Regions from separate parts of the Brevibacillus agri genome, predicted to be linked through region 2. Evidence: a T-box and tRNA genes for the amino acid it is inferred to sense, from the RefSeq annotation. Region 2 holds a T-box; the other regions hold tRNA genes.
What was found. A T-box is a leader RNA that pairs with one kind of tRNA and senses whether it is charged. The one in region 2 lies ahead of leuS (leucine--tRNA ligase), so its partner is inferred to be a tRNA-Leu.
Positions count from the first base shown of each region.

Region 1: it encodes a tRNA-Leu, which carries the amino acid that the T-box ahead of leuS (leucine--tRNA ligase) is inferred to sense. The anticodon was not compared.
Region 3: it encodes a tRNA-Leu, which carries the amino acid that the T-box ahead of leuS (leucine--tRNA ligase) is inferred to sense. The anticodon was not compared.

Region 1 is NZ_CP026363.1:3,311,142-3,316,440, reverse strand. It holds gene BA6348_RS16195 (M3 family oligoendopeptidase) at 1-17, shown strand, start outside; gene BA6348_RS16190 (hypothetical protein) at 126-368, shown strand; gene BA6348_RS16185 (C40 family peptidase) at 434-1,342, opposite strand; tRNA gene BA6348_RS16180 (tRNA-Asp) at 1,530-1,606, shown strand; tRNA gene BA6348_RS16175 (tRNA-Thr) at 1,640-1,715, shown strand; tRNA gene BA6348_RS16170 (tRNA-Leu) at 1,727-1,813, shown strand; gene BA6348_RS16165 (helix-turn-helix domain-containing protein) at 1,986-2,267, shown strand; gene BA6348_RS16160 (ABC transporter substrate-binding protein) at 2,228-3,019, shown strand; gene BA6348_RS16155 (ABC transporter substrate-binding protein) at 3,045-3,545, shown strand; gene ppsA (phosphoenolpyruvate synthase) at 3,850-5,299, shown strand, end outside.
Region 2 is NZ_CP026363.1:3,880,996-3,886,294, forward strand. It holds gene leuS (leucine--tRNA ligase) at 170-2,587, opposite strand; T-box leader at 2,736-2,977, opposite strand; gene BA6348_RS19085 (class I SAM-dependent DNA methyltransferase) at 3,029-3,766, opposite strand; gene rsfS (ribosome silencing factor) at 3,773-4,129, opposite strand; gene yqeK (bis(5'-nucleosyl)-tetraphosphatase (symmetrical) YqeK) at 4,129-4,719, opposite strand; gene BA6348_RS19100 (nicotinate-nucleotide adenylyltransferase) at 4,703-5,296, opposite strand.
Region 3 is NZ_CP026363.1:2,284,196-2,289,494, forward strand. It holds gene BA6348_RS11435 (RtcB family protein) at 1-173, shown strand, start outside; gene BA6348_RS11440 (hypothetical protein) at 404-910, shown strand; gene thiM (hydroxyethylthiazole kinase) at 912-1,724, shown strand; gene BA6348_RS11455 (phospholipase A2 family protein) at 2,342-2,626, opposite strand; tRNA gene BA6348_RS11460 (tRNA-Ser) at 2,913-3,005, shown strand; tRNA gene BA6348_RS11465 (tRNA-Glu) at 3,010-3,083, shown strand; tRNA gene BA6348_RS11470 (tRNA-Val) at 3,185-3,260, shown strand; tRNA gene BA6348_RS11475 (tRNA-Leu) at 3,272-3,358, shown strand; gene BA6348_RS11480 (ATP-dependent nuclease) at 3,742-5,299, shown strand, end outside.

The DNA.
Region 1 (5,299 bases), 570 kb from region 2:
CCGCTGCGCGTGCGTAAAGCCCACAGCCCACAGGAAAAAACGTCCGATCGTCATGTCGGGCGTTTTTTTGCGCATAGCAACGAACCGACCGGGAGAAAGTAAGAAAAAACAAATGAGGTGATTACGTGGTAAACGGATTGCAGTTACTCGACCTACTACGGGAAACAGAGAACAAAATGCTGCATCTACATAGAGCCATAGACAGAGTCAGCAGCGAACCTGATTTCAAAGAGTCGGTCAGCGTTCTCACCGTAGTTGTGCGCGATTACCAGCTTCAGCTCGACAAGATGAAGCAGGCCTTGGGCAAAATCGAAATTGGGGCCAACCAGACACCTCCCCAGGCCGGACACAACACGGAAATTCATTGATCCGAACTCACAGGAAAACAGCCCACAACCTGGTGACAGGTGTGGGCCGTTTTTTCGGGGGATTGCTACTGGAATTCGGCGTAGCGCTTGACGCCGTAGAACGGATACAGCTTGTGCATGTACTCCACCTTGCCGTAGCGAACGTCTTCGCCGTTTGCATGGACGATGGTGCCATTGCCCAAGTAGATCGCTACGTGGGACACGCGTCCTTTTCCGAGCGAATCGTAAAACAGCAGGTCGCCCGGCTGCGCTTGCTCGAGCGGAATGGATACGCCCCCGCGGAATTGATCCTCGGATGTACGCGGAAGTGTAACCCCGAGGCGGCTAAATACGTATGAAGTAAAGCCGCTGCAATCAAATCCGTCCGGTGTGGTTCCTCCGAGCACATACGGAGTTTTGAGCAGTGGTTCAAAGATCGATTCGAGACGGTGCAGGCTTGCGGAATCGACATCGCCTGCGAACGCAACGTCAGGGGCGAGCTTTGGACTCAAGTAAGCGGAGAAGACGTAGGCTTCATCATCTTCGAACTCGATTTTGGTCCACTCGCTGCCAGTCTCGACGACTTCAACCACGTCACCGAACTTCAGCTTGCCTAAAATTCTCGCATCCGTCGACGCTTTTTTGCGCACATTCAGCACGTCTACCGTCACGCGCGCTTTTTCGCCAGCCGTCAGTTCTTCCGGCTCGTTGTTGGCGGAGTCAATCGAGGCGGCTACGACATCGAGAGGGACGTCGGCTGCACCGCCTGTCGACAGGCTGCCTTCAGGCAAGGACAAAGTCTGGCCAATCGACAGTTGATCGCTTTTCAGTTGGTTCACTTGCATGAGCTGGCTGACCGTAGTCTGGTGCTCACGGGCAATTTTGCTCAACGTGTCCCCTGCTGATACTACATACACTCCAGAGGCGGCGTGAGCAGCAGTAGGCAGCAGAGTGAAGAGGGCGAGGGAGGTGAGTAGCTTCGAAGTAAGTTTCATATCATCGTCTCCACCAATCTACTATTTTCTGCATATCTAGATAAAATTCTAGCGGATTTTCAATGGTAAATCTATGAAAAAATGATGTAGAAAAAAAGATTTCAAAAACTATTGCAAAGTTGGTAGAAGACATGCTATATTACAGAAGTGCCCACGAGAGTGAGCAAAAGTTGGAAATAAACCACATGGAGCTGTGGTGAAGTTGGAGTTCACGCCGGTCTGTCACACCGGAGGTCGCGGGTTCGAGTCCCGTCAGCTCCGCCATTCTTCGATACACGAATGGCGAATATTATCTATGCCGGTGTAGCTCAATTGGTAGAGCACCTGACTTGTAATCAGGGGGTTGTGGGTTCGATTCCTATCGCCGGCACCACGTTTTCATTTGCGGTCGTGGCGGAATTGGCAGACGCGCTAGATTCAGGTTCTAGTGGTGGCAACACCGTGGAGGTTCAAGTCCTCTCGACCGCACCATACCAGTAAACGACAGGCTTTTGGGCTGCTTTTTCCGGCAGAACAAAAGCCTTTTTGCTATTCATGATCTGGATTAGGCTGACACTGCTGGCAGCGGCAGGCTTGTCCCGCTTCCAGCTACACGCAAGCGAGCGGCTGCGACTCCGGCCGCCCCGCCGCCTGGGAGACGGGCGTGAGCTTCGTCGAATACCTGGGCCGGGTCCGAATCCGCAAAGGCCAGGAGCTGCTCCAGTTGTCGGACAAAGATTTGCATCTGATTGCGCAGGAAACCGGGTTTGCCAACGATTATTATTTCAGCCGAAAGTTTAAGCAGATTGTGGGCGTTCCGCTGACGGTGTACAGAAAGCAGCCGAAACGAATCGCCGTCCTGATGCCGCACGCCACAGTATGCCTGCTGGCCTGGGGATCGTCCCGGTGTTTGGCGTCGTCGGCTTGTGGATGGAGCCGTGGCTGACTGCTCATTACCGGGAGCGGCTCGACTGCTCAGGTTTCAGGCAAGGGGAGTGGTACAGCGACAAAACCGTCCAGTGGCTCGCGGCGAATCCGCCCGACCTCATCATGGTGTATCGGGAAGAGTACACCGAGAGCTTGTGGGAGATCGCCCCGGTGTTCACGATTCCCGAGGAATGCAGCGATTGGCGGGAGGAACTGCTCGTGCTCGCGGCAGCCGTGGGGCGTCGCGAACAGGCAGAACGCTGGCTCCTGCTGTTTGACGAAAGAGCTTTGGCGGTAAAAAACAAGCTGGTCGTCCAGCGTGCCCGAGGCGAGACGTTTTTGATCGAGAAAATCGTCTCGGGCAAATGCTACGTTTACAGCAACATGACGAGCATGGGCGGGTGTCTGATATACGATGTGCTGGGCTTGCAGCCGCCGACTGCCGTGCAGCGGAACATGATCGAAAAAGGGCTGCTGAACATACACGTCCCGCTGGACGATCTGCCCGATTACTCCGCCGATCACATTTTTTTGTTCCTCTATCATTCGCATTGGCCCCCCGCCGAGTGCGAGGTATTGGAGTCGAGCGTGTGGCGCGGTCTGCCGGCAGTAAAAAACGGCCGCGTGTACGAGCCGGACCCGAATGTTTTTTACGGGTACGATCCTTTGGCGATGGAGAAGCAATTGGACTGGCTGGAGGAAAATGGTCCAGTCACATTTCGGCTGAATTTTCGTCATTTGTCTGCATGGACAAACTTTCTGCCCTCTTGATACGCTTGATTCGATAATAATTCTCATGAATGCGACCGCGACACTTGTTCATCCGAACGGAAAAGAGCTTGCCGTGCTCGGCGACAACTTCGGGCGGGGCGGGGAAGCGATCTACCATGCGATCGGCTTCAAGGCCAATGAGCGGGTGCAGCGTGAAGTGATCGACAGCGGCGCACAGTACCAGGCGATTTCGCTTGAGCTGCTCCAAGAATACGCCGACGCAGACATCGTGTTTCTCTGCTCATGGGACCAAACGACCGAGGAAGAGCTGAAGGCGGTTGTCGATAGCGGAGTGTGGAGGCAGCTTCCGGCTGTCCGGGAGAATCGCGTCATCGTCCTCGATTACAAAACCTTTTTCTACTTTGACCCGATATCCGTCCTCGGCCAGATCGAGGCGTTGGCCGACGTGATCGAGCGCACAACGGGGCGAAACAGAAGCAGTGAGGTCCGAGGTTTCTGGCACGATGGGGGGGGCGGGCCAGTCCTAGAAATTTCTTTGACATGTCTAGTTTTTATGATACAATAGCAAAGGCGATTGAGATTTGAACAGTCGTGATTGTTCCAACATTCGCATTCTCTAACAGATTGCCTGGACGCGTTCCAGGTTTTTTTATATGCTTTTCAGCTTGGAGCGGCATGAATGAAAAGAACCTGGCAAAACTGCCCAGGTTCTTTTTGATTGCGCCTAAAAAGACACGATGATATAATCAGAGCACACGAGTGTACTCAATTTTATGGTTAGTGGTATCTCATTTTACACTTTAATTGTATCACCCGCACAAACACCTGTCAAATGCTTTTTCACAATGGAATGGTTAGGGGAGATCGGAATGAGTGCTTTGGTCCTCGGTTTTCAGGAAATGGAAAAAACAGCGCGGTTGCTCGTTGGCGGCAAAGGGATCAATCTGGGGGAGCTATCGAAAATCCCCGGCATACAAGTCCCGGAAGGATTTTGTATGACCACAGCGGGCTATCAAAAAGCCATCGAACAAAACGAGACGTATCATGCTTTGCTGGATCGACTGGCGAGGCTGAGCGCAGAAGACCGGGAGCCAATTGGTGAAATCAGCAGGCAGCTTCGGCAAATTATCAGGGAAGCCGAAATTCCCGCCGATGTGGTCGAAGCCGTGACGCACTATCTCTCCCGCTTTGGAGCGGAACACGCTTATGCCGTGCGCTCGAGTGCGACTGCGGAAGATTTGCCGCACGCTTCTTTTGCTGGTCAACAGGACACCTATTTGAACATCATCGGCATAGAAGCCATTTTGCAGCATATGAGCCAATGCTGGGCGTCGCTGTTTACGGATCGCGCGGTCATTTACCGGATGCAAAACGGATTTGACCACCGCCATGTTTCTTTATCCGTCATCGTACAAAGGATGGTTTTCCCTCACGCTTCCGGGATTTTGTTTACCGCCGACCCGATTACAGCCAACCGGAAGCTGCTGTCTATCGACGCCAGTTTTGGACTTGGCGAAGCACTCGTCTCTGGCCTCGTATCCGCCGATTGTTATCGAGTAAAGGACGGGGACATCGTCGACAAAAGGATCGCAACCAAAACGTTGGCGATTTACGGACGAAAAGAAGGCGGGACGCAGACGGAGCAGATCGAGCCTGAGCGGCAAAAGGCGCAAACTCTTACCGACCCGCAAATTTTGCAACTGGCACGCATCGGCAGACAGATCGAAGCTTATTTGGGCTGCCCGCAAGATATCGAATGGTGTTTGGCTGACGATACGTTTTACATTGTCCAGAGCCGTCCGATTACGACTTTGTACCCCATCCCGGAAGCGAACGATCAAGACAATCACGTCTACGTATCGGTGGGCCACCAGCAAATGATGACCGACCCGATGAAGCCTTTGGGCATGTCTGTTTTTCTGTTGACGACGAATGCCCCCATGCACAAAGCCGGTGGCAGGCTGTTTGTCGATGTGACAAAGATGCTCGCTACACCTGACAGCAGGCAAATGCTGATAAATACATTGGGACAATCCGACCCGCTCATAAAAGACGCGCTGCTGACGATCATCGAGCGAGATTTTATCCGATTGTCACCAACAGATGACAAAGAACAGTCCCCCGGCAACAGCAATCCAGATAGGCTGCCCGCCAGTTTGGAAACACCGATCGAAGACGATCCGGCCATCGTCGCTGAGTTGATTGCGCGCAATCAAAACGCGCTCGAACAGGTAAAGCAAACCATCCAAACGAAATCCGGGCCTGATTTGTTTTCCTTTATTCTCGAAGACATCCAGCAGTTAAAGCAGGTGTTATTTG
Region 2 (5,299 bases):
AAAGGAGCGGAAACCTGTTATTCAAACAGGCTCCACTCCTTTTTCCTTTCACCTCTCACCCGCTTGCCATCACGAGAGGATGACAAGCCGACGGTGAGCGATAGACGCTTTTCGTGCGACTAGCGAGTCGTTTATCTGGCCCGCCTTCTGGATCTTGCGTCTAATCCGACTAACGAACCACAATATTAACCAGCTTGCCAGGCACGGCGATGATTTTGACGATTGTCTTGCCTTCGATCAGTTCCTTAATCAGCTCGTTGCTGAGTGCCAGCTCCTCCATTTGTTCCTTGGTCGAGTCGGAGGCAATGAGCATTTTTTCCTTGTTTTTGCCGTTGATCTGGATGACGATTTCCACTTCGTCCTCGACCAGCTTCGACTCGTCGTAGGTTGGCCATGGCTCGTAAGCGATTGTATCGTTGTGGCCGAGTTTTTCCCACAGTTCCTCGCCCAAGTGCGGGGCGATCGGGGACAGCATTTTCACGAAGTCTTCCATGTATTTTTTCGGCAGGACGTCTGCTTTGTACGCTTCGTTGACGAATACCATCAACTGGGAGATCCCTGTATTGAAGCGCAGGCCCTCGTAGTCTTCCGTCACTTTTTTCACGGTTTGATGGTAGACGCGCTCCATGCTGGTCGGTTTGTTCGTATCGACGATTTTCGGGTTCAGCTCGCCGTTGTCTTGAACGAACAGGCGGTACACGCGGTCCAGGAAGCGGCGCGCGCCATCGAGACCTTTTGTCGACCAGGCGATGGATGCATCCAGCGGCCCCATGAACATTTCGTACAGGCGGAGCGTGTCGGCACCATGGCTGTTGACGATATCGTCCGGGTTGACGACGTTGCCTTTGGACTTGCTCATTTTTTCGTTGTTTTCACCGAGGATCATGCCTTGGTTAAACAGCTTCTGGAATGGCTCCTTGGTTGGCACGACGCCGATGTCGTACAGGAATTTGTGCCAGAAGCGGGAGTAGAGCAAGTGCAATACAGCGTGCTCTGCACCGCCGATGTAGATGTCGACTGGCAGCCATTGTTTCAGCTTTTCCGGATCGGCCAAAGCTTTGTCGTTGTGCGGGTCGATAAAGCGCAGGAAGTACCAGCAACTGCCCGCCCATTGCGGCATGGTGTTCGTCTCGCGGCGCGCTTTCTTGCCGGTTTCCGGATCGACGGTGTTCAGCCAGTCGGTGATGTTGGCGAGCGGCGATTCGCCTGTGCCGGACGGCTTGATTTCTTTTGTTTTAGGCAGCATGATCGGCAATTCGGATTCTGGCACAGTTTTCATTGTGCCGTCTTCCAGATGCAGGATTGGAATTGGCTCGCCCCAGTAGCGTTGACGGCTGAACAGCCAGTCGCGCAGACGGTAGGTCACTTTGCGGCTGCCTTTGCCTTCTTTCTCCAGCCATTCGATCATTTTGTTGATCGCCTGTTCTTTGTTCAGGCCATCGAGCATGCCGGAGTTGATGTGTTCTCCGTCGCCTGTGTACGCTTCCTTGGAAATGTCTCCGCCTGCGATGACCGCTTTGATTGGCAGATCAAACGTCTTGGCGAACTCGTAGTCGCGCTCATCGTGCGCCGGTACAGCCATGATCGAGCCTGTTCCGTAGCTAATCAGCACGTAATCGGCAATCCAGATCGGCAGACGTTCGCCGTTAACCGGGTTGATCGCATAGGCGCCTGTGAATACCCCTGTCTTTTCTTTCGCCAGGTCGGTACGCTCCAGATCGCTTTTGTGCTTCGTCTGCTCCAGGTAAGCTTCTACCGCTGCTCTCTGCTCTGGCGTCGTAATCTGTTCCACCAGCTTGTGCTCGGGAGCGAGTACCGTGTAGGTGGCGCCGTAGAGCGTATCCGGGCGGGTCGTGAAGACAGTAAAGGTCTGGTCGTGTCCCTCAATGGCAAACGTAACCTCTGCCCCTTCGGAACGGCCGATCCAGTTGCGCTGCATTTCCTTGATGCTCTCCGGCCAGTCCAGCTCTTCCAGGTCTTCGAGCAGTCTTTCCGCATACGCGGTAATTTTCAATACCCATTGTTTCATCGGGCGGCGTTCGACCGGATGGCCGCCGCGCTCGCTTTTGCCGTCAATGACTTCTTCGTTGGCCAGAACGGTTCCCAGCGCCGGGCACCAGTTCACGGCTACTTCGTCAACGTAGGCCAGGCCGTGCTCATACAGCTTCGTAAAAATCCACTGGGTCCATTTGTAGTAGTGCGGATCGGTCGTGTTGATCTCTCTGTCCCAGTCGTAGGAGAAGCCGAGCGACTTGATTTGGCGGCGGAACGTGTTGATGTTTTTTTCTGTGAACTCCGCAGGGTCATTCCCCGTATCGAGCGCGTACTGCTCGGCTGGCAAGCCAAACGCATCCCAGCCCATTGGATGGAGCACGTTGTAGCCTTGCATCCGCTTCATGCGGGACAAAATATCGGTAGCCGTATAGCCTTCCGGGTGTCCGACGTGCAGCCCGGCACCAGATGGATACGGGAACATATCGAGTGCGTAAAACTTTTTCTTGTTCGGGTCCTCAGAAGTTTTGAAGGTCTTGTTTTGCTCCCAGTATTGTTGCCACTTTTTTTCAACATCACGATGACTGAAAACCATGGTAGAGCACTCCCATCTTGAAATAGGTAAAAAATGAAAACTCGGCTACACCGAGCCATTGGCGTAGCCTTCGTTGCACTTATACCGGATAAGAATCTGTACATTCCGGTCCAGTATAAAGAAAACCCCACGTCCCCAGTCGTTCTACGAAAGGGACGAGAGGTTTGTTTATATTCCCGCGGTACCACCCAGATTGGCGAATGAAAAAGCATTCACCCACTTGAAATCCGTAACGGGGATGAGCCGCCTGCCCTTACGCAACCATGTACACATGGCCTTCGGGGCAAGTGCTGGGAGGCGAGTTCAGATAGTCCCGGGTTGACTTGCACCTGCCGTCAACTCTCTGTATGCGCGGGGCATATTCCTACTATTCCTCTTAAACGCGTCGAAATTTGTAGTTATAACGCCATTATAGTCAATATAAACCAACCGTGTCAAACCCTACGGCTTGCGAGCGGCAAAAAATAAGCGTTCGCTCGCTTCCTGCGGCGGCAAATCCGAATAGTCTGCCGTAATGACGATGTCCGTGAAGCCCGCGTCGGCCAGCCAGCGCATCAGTTGGACCGGCTGGTAGGCTCTTTGCCAATGCTCCTCCTCCAGCCGCTCGTACAAGCCGTTTGGCTGGCGGACGAAAAAGGTGAGCTGGTGCTCTACCTCCAGGCGCAGCGGATCGCAAAAACATTGCCAAATGTACGAAACCTCATCGTCGACGTAGGTGAATGTCTCGTCGCCGAAAATATGCAGCATTTTGTACGGGCTGTGCACATCGAACAAAAAGCTTCCCCCGGGAGCAAGGTGAGCGAAGACGCGCCGAAACGTCTCCTGCACGTCCGCTTCTTCTGTCAGGTAGCTGAGAGAGTCGCACAAGGAAATGACCGCGTCCGCCTCCGGCAAGGAAAGCTCGCGCATATCCTGCTCGACCCACGCCACCTCTACTTGCTCCTGCCGCATTTTGTCGTAGGCAATCGCCAGCATCTCGGCGGACAGATCGACGCCCGTGACCCGATAGCCGCGCTTGGCCAGCGGAATCGCAATCGATCCCGTCCCGCAGCCCAGATCAATGACTCGTTTTGGGGCCTCTCCCTTTTGCCAGGTGCGCTCGACCCAGTCCAGCCATTGATCGTAGGGGGTGTCCGCCATCAGCCTGTCGTAAACTGCGGCCATGTGTGCGTACGCCATCCGTTTTTACCCTTGCGCAGCGAAGGACACTTCTTCTGCATCCTTCCACAGTCGCTCCAGATTGTAAAACTCGCGATCTTCGCGGTGGAAGACGTGAATCACGATATCGCCGAGGTCGACGAGCACCCAGCGTCCCTCATCCGCGCCTTCAATGCCGCGAACGTCAAAACCGTTTTTGTGGGCTTGATCGCGAATTTCGCGCACGATCGCCTGCACCTGACGCTCGTTGTTTCCGTGGCAGATCATGAAGTAGTCTGCAATCACCGAAAGCTTGCTGATGTCCAGCACCTTCAGATTTTCTGCCTTTTTGTCTTCTGCTGCCTTCACTACCAAGCGAGCCAACTCTTCTACTGTTTTAACCATCAAAGCCCTCCTTCTTTCCCTTTGCGGGATACCAGATCGTTATAAGCGGTAAGCGTCAGCGGATAGACCGTCTTCTGCTTTTCTATCAAAAACTGGATCGTGCCTCCCAAAGCGAGAGCCAGGGCGGCATCAAGGTCTTTCTCGGCCAGCGTGCGAATCTGCTCCACGCCAGGAAAATTCCGGTTCGGTTCTATATAGTCTGCCACACAAACCACTTTTTCTAACAGGGACATCCCGGCTCGCCCGGTCGTATGGTAGCGAACGGCTTGCAAAATATCCGGGTCCGTCACTCCCAGGTCGTTCTGAATGACGATTGCCCCGGCAAAAGCGTGCCACAGCTCTTTTTCCCCTTCCAACAGCTCTGTCGGCATATCGTGGCGAACGAGAATTTCGAACATTTTCTCCACGGGCCAGCATTTGCAGTAGTCGTGCAAAAGTCCGGCAAGCTCGGCTTTGTCAGGGTCAGCGCCGTATCGCTGTGCAAGCTCGCGGGCAGACTGGGCGACCCCCAAAGTATGCTTGTAGCGCTTCTCGTGCATTTGCGCCCGGATGCGCGCAAGCAGTTCCTCCCGATTAGACAAGAGTTTCATAGAATCGGTTCTCCTTTATATAACGCTCCACAGCATCAGGTACCAGATAGCGGATGCTTTTGCCCGCCGCCGCCTTTTCCCGGATTAACGTGGAAGAGATGTCCCAGACCGGCATCTCCACGAAGGTGACGTACTCGCACGCCTCCCGCTCCAGCTCCGTGCCCGGTCGCGCCAGACCTATAAAGCGTACCATGCGGATCAACTGTTGGAACTGGTACCATTTGGGCAAGATTTTTACCATGTCTCCCCCAATAATAAAAGAAAACTGACAATCAGGAAACTGCTGCGTGAGCAGAACCATCGTATCGTACGTGTAAGAGGGGCCTTTTCGGGCCAGTTCGATATCCGTCACGCGAAACGACTCGTGATCGGCTATGGCGAGCTGAACCATTTGCAGGCGATGATGCGCCTCTGTCAGCCCCTCCCTGCTCTTGTGCGGCGGAATGTGCGATGGCATAAACCAGACCTCGTCAAGTCCAGCCTGCTCTCTGGCCTGTTCAGCCGCCAGCAAGTGGCCGCAATGGATGGGATCAAACGTGCCGCCCATGATCCCGACTTTTTTTCGTGCGTCCTTCATGGT
Region 3 (5,299 bases), 1.6 Mb from region 2:
ACACGCCGATGCTCGTCCATCGCAAAGGGGCGACCAAAGCGCTTCCGGCTGGCCACTTCCAAAATCCGAAGGCGTACAAAGACGTGGATCAGATTATTGATTCCGTCGTGGGGGCAAAGCTGGCGACAGTCGTAGCCAAGTGCAAGCCGCTCGTCGCGATCAAAGGAGTATGAGCCGAGATGGTTTCCGCTGCCGGGCGGGAGCCATCTTTTGCTTTCCTTTTGGCAAAATAGGTTCGAATGTAACATAAATTGCACCGCTTCCCCAACCGATATGAGAAAAGAGACCAAATAGGGGAGATAGGGGAACAGCTATGGCTACATACTACTACTTCACCTGCCAAAAGTGCCGGACCCGGGGGGGAGTTTTCGGCGAACAACCTTGGGGGTGGGGGAACTTTGACATGATCGAGTCCTTTAAGTTCCTGGCTCATCACATTCGCACGTGCGGGGAGGAGCACATCCGCGTCATCTCGGAGGAAGTGGACGAATACATCGATCAGCTTCACGGAGAGTACAACACGTTCCTGGAGCAGACGAAGCATATTTTTCCGCACTCGAAGGATTGGGAGTTTCTCGACCGCTGGAAGTCGCTAAAAGTTGAGGAATTAAAGGAAAAATGGGTAGAGGAAAACCGGATTGCCCACCCGGATGACCGCTTGAAGATTTACGGCACGCTTGTGGAAGTGGAAGTTTTGCAAAGAAGGGCCGGACGCGTTTCCTTCCTGGCGACCGTGACGGACCGTGAGAAAACAGCGTGGAGGCTTTCTGCCACCATGCCCGAATTGCCTGCGCTCGAGCAATCCTATATCATCATAGGAGTAAGACAGGATCATCCGGAGCTGGGGGAGATTGTGGAAGTGTTCAAGATGATTCCCCAGTCTGCAGATACGAAAGAGAGGGATCGCTAGGATGAAGCTTGAGTCCATCGGCAAACTGCTGGAAACAGTACGAAAGCGCAATCCGCTGGTGCACAACATCACAAACGTCGTCGTGACCAACTTCACGGCCAACGGCTTGCTCGCCCTCGGCGCGTCACCTGTCATGGCCTACGCCGAGCAGGAAGTCGCTGATATGGCGAAAATCGCAGGGGCACTCGTCCTGAACATGGGAACGTTGAACGAACGCGAAGTAGAAGCGATGCTGATCGCCGGAAGCTCGGCCAACCGCCACCAGGTCCCGGTGCTGTTTGACCCGGTAGGCGCAGGCGCAACCCCGTACCGCACGGAAACCGCGCAAAAAATCGTGCGCGAGCTGGACGTGACCCTCATTCGCGGAAACGCGGCAGAGATTGCCAACGTCATCGGAGAGGCGTGGGAGATCAAAGGCGTGGACGCAGGCGAGGCGGGCGGAGACGTCGCAACGCTGGCAAAAGCGGCGGCGCAAAAGCTGAAAACGGTCGTGGCGATTACCGGAAAGGTCGACGTCATTGCCGACGGCAGCCGGGTGTACGCAATCCATAACGGCCATCCGATCTTGACCAAAGTGACAGGCACGGGCTGCTTGCTGACTTCCGTGATGGGCGCATTTGCCGCTGTGGAAAAAGACACGCTGTTAGCCGGAGCCGCCGCGCTCGTCACATACGGTGTCGCCGCCCAGCTCGCCGCGCAAAAGACGGCCGACGAAGGGCCGGGCAGCTTCCAGATTCAGTTTTTGAATGCCCTGTCCGCCGTGACCGCCGACGATGTGCACCGCCTGGGGGTTATCGAGCAGGTGGGGCTGTAGGCGAAAAGCGTGTAGGCGTGCAGGCATCTGTCCGTGCGATTTGCGGCAGCCTGTCGTTGTTGGGGGAGAGGGGATTCCTCCTGTTCCAGTTAAAATTTCTTCGTATTTAAGAAGAAAGCGGAACTAGCAGGCTTTTGTACAGAGCGGCCCGCTACTCGCAAGCCGCCACTCCGTTGCTTCGCTTTGCCATGCGCGGTTTGCATGGCTTTTTTGTACCGTAAAAAATCCCCTGGTTGCCCAGGGGACGAAAATGATCGTGGCTATATGGCTAGGATTAGGATAGGTAAGTTAGGGCGTAGCTGTAGTTTCGCAGCGTATAGGATAACAGCTTCTTCTGGTGCTCCGAGAGCGCGAGGAATACAAATTCTACTTGATCATTTTCAAACGGGCGGACATAAAAGCAGGAAATTCCATGACAAATAATTTCTTTCTTTAACGTCAGTGCTGCACTGGCATCGGTTCGTATATGCACTTCCACGGCCTTGTACCCTCCTTGGACATTCACTAGAGTACCAAAAAAAGCCAAAGGAAAAACACGGGAGTTATGGCAGATTCATGTCCAAGGTGTTACCATTTTTTGTATGAAGAATGACAATCGTGACAATTCGCAAAACAGCCTATTTCAAGTCGTCCGGAATGCATTTGGAGCGGGAAAAATAGGCGGAAATCATCGCGGCCACCCTGCCCTTTTCCGTGTTCATGTCGATTTTGTTTTGCAAGCAGCGCAAAAGCTCCTGGTCGCAGCTACAGGAAAAATAGCCGCGCTTTTGATAGCAGCGGTCGTGCTTTTTGCAGCAGCGGTCGATATCGTCAATCGGGGCGCCCGGCCCCGAACAGCCCGGGCCGCACCAGTTTCCGTACAAACAAGGAATCCGACCTGCCCGCCGTCTTCTTCTGCCCACCAGCCATCACTCCGCATCGTCAATGATTATTGGTAGCATATTGGAAAAGCGGGGAAGTTGCTTTAGGCAATTTCCACGAAAATTGACGCAAAAACTTGCGAGGCAGAGCGGAGAGAGGGTGGTGTCATGGCGGTCGCTGCCAGGACGAGAACGCCAGCGGGGAGCCGCTTCGTTTTCACAGATTTGCACGCAGAAAAACTTTTAAAATACTCCTTGAAATCGGCTGCTAGATATGATAGATTAGTTCTTGCCCGAGCGATATGCGAACAGGGCAAGCGGAAAATTTGGATGGATGTCCGAGCGGCCGAAGGAGCACGATTGGAAATCGTGTAGGCGGGGTCGACCCGTCTCGTGGGTTCAAATCCCACTCCATCCGCCATCATGGCCCGTTGGTGAAGCGGTTTAACACAGCAGCCTTTCACGCTGTCATACAGGGGTTCGAATCCCCTACGGGTCACCTAGTTCCCCCACAAAGCGAAGTGGATGCGTTGTAACAACGCCGAGTACTTTGCGGGGCCCCAACAACTGGTTGGAACCCGACTTTTGTCGGGGAAGAGTGGAGGCTTAGCTCAGCCGGGAGAGCATCTGCCTTACAAGCAGAGGGTCGGCGGTTCGATCCCGTCAGCCTCCACCATTTTCATATTTGCGGTCGTGGCGGAATTGGCAGACGCGCTAGATTCAGGTTCTAGTGGTGGCAACACCGTGGAGGTTCAAGTCCTCTCGACCGCACCAATTTAAAAAATGAACGAGCTCTTGAATTTGTCCTTGCGACGCTTCAAGAGCTTTTTGTATTCTTGGGATTTGTAGTTTGTTGCTCATGGTTTGAGCTGATTAAGATGCAGTCCTTTTCACATCATCACTCCTCGATATCAGAGCATAAACAAAAAGGTGCCGTCTAATAAGTGAGCTCTAGCTCATTTTGAGACAGTTTACCGATAAAATAATGCTGGTTTGAAAAAAGGCAGCGTGTGGGAGGCTATCCCCGCGCTGCTATTGCAATTTTTTACAGAATTCACCATAAGTTTTGAAGGGAGTGGGTATATAGATGTAGAATTATGAAGTGATATGTAGTGCTAACGTCTAATTTTAGGTCGAATAGAAGAGGGGGTCGCACTATGTTTTTGCGACAGCTAAATATTTGGAACTTTAGAAAATACGGCGTATCTGTGCAGGATAGTAAATTACCAGGACTGGTTGTTCCGTTTAATGAAAGTTTTAACTTACTTATAGGGGAAAATGATTCGGGAAAAACGGCAATAGTTGATGCCATCAAAATGACATTAGGAACCTCAAGTGAAGATTCATTTCGTATATCTGAAAGTGACTTTCATGTTGATAAAGACGGGAATACGGCTCAGGAGATCAAGATCGAATGTATTTTTTCAGGATTATCGGAGAAAGAAGCGGGAATATTCTTGGAATGGCTTACTTTTGATAAAGATGGAAAATATGAACTACAAGTCAGAATGACAGCAAAAAAAGTGAAGAATGATTTACTTTTCAGTGAAAGAATAGAAAGAACAGTTAAAGCTGGTCCAGAAAATGCTTCTAGTAAACTTGAGGGACTTGCACGAGAGCTACTTAAATCAACATATCTCAAGCCACTTAGAGATGCTGAAAATGAACTTAAACCAGGTGTAAGATCTAGACTTGCTCAAATTTTAAAAAATCATCGAGCTTTTCGGAAGAATAATTCGTTAGAGAGGCACCCCTTAGAGATTGCGTTTCAAGAGGCTAATGATAAAGTCGAAGAGTTCTTTGATCTGCCCTACTCAGATGGTGAAGATAAAACGATAAAATCTGAATTAACAGCTTATCTGGATAGTTTTTTCCATGAACCAATGAATGGTGAAGAGAAACATGAATCTAAGTTCAAAATAACCCCAGTTAAACTAAATGAAATTCTAAAGAAATTAAGTCTACTGCTTGAGGATGTTCCATCAGGATTAGGTAGTCTGAATCTTTTATTTATAGCTGCTGAGCTTTTACTTCATGATGATGCACTTTCTATTGGACCCAATATTACTTTAATCGAGGAAATTGAAGCCCATCTTCATCCTCAAGCGCAATTAAGATTAATTAAATATTTACAGAAAAATAGGTCAGAGGGCGCGACAGGGGGGCAATTTATTTTAACTACCCATAGTACAACATTAGCAGCATCTACAAAGCTCGAACATATAATATTAGTACACGATGGAACGGCATATCCAATGAATGGAGAAAATACGAAACTTGAGTTGGAAGATTATAAATTTCTTGAGCGGTTTCTAGACTCGACTAAAGCTAATTTGTTTTTCGCAAAGGGCGTCATCTTTGTCGAGGGTGATGCAGAAAATTTATTAGTGCCTGCAATTGCTGAACTAATTGGACGACCATTACATAAATATGGAGTGTCCATTGTAAATATAGGAAATACTGCGTTTAACCGATATGTGAACATTTATTCTCGATCAGAAAAATGGTTGAATGATTTTCCTCAATTAAAGGTTCCAGTTGCTGTTATTACTGATGTGGATATAAAGCCAATGCCGTATTATCATGATTCTGACGAAAACACCATTAAAGCAATTTACGTTATTAGAGATGAACATTTGCCTTTTATTGCTGGAAAAATGAATGTAGAAAAAGAAGATATTATTTCCCTCGTTCTTCAATCTTTTAGTACCAAGA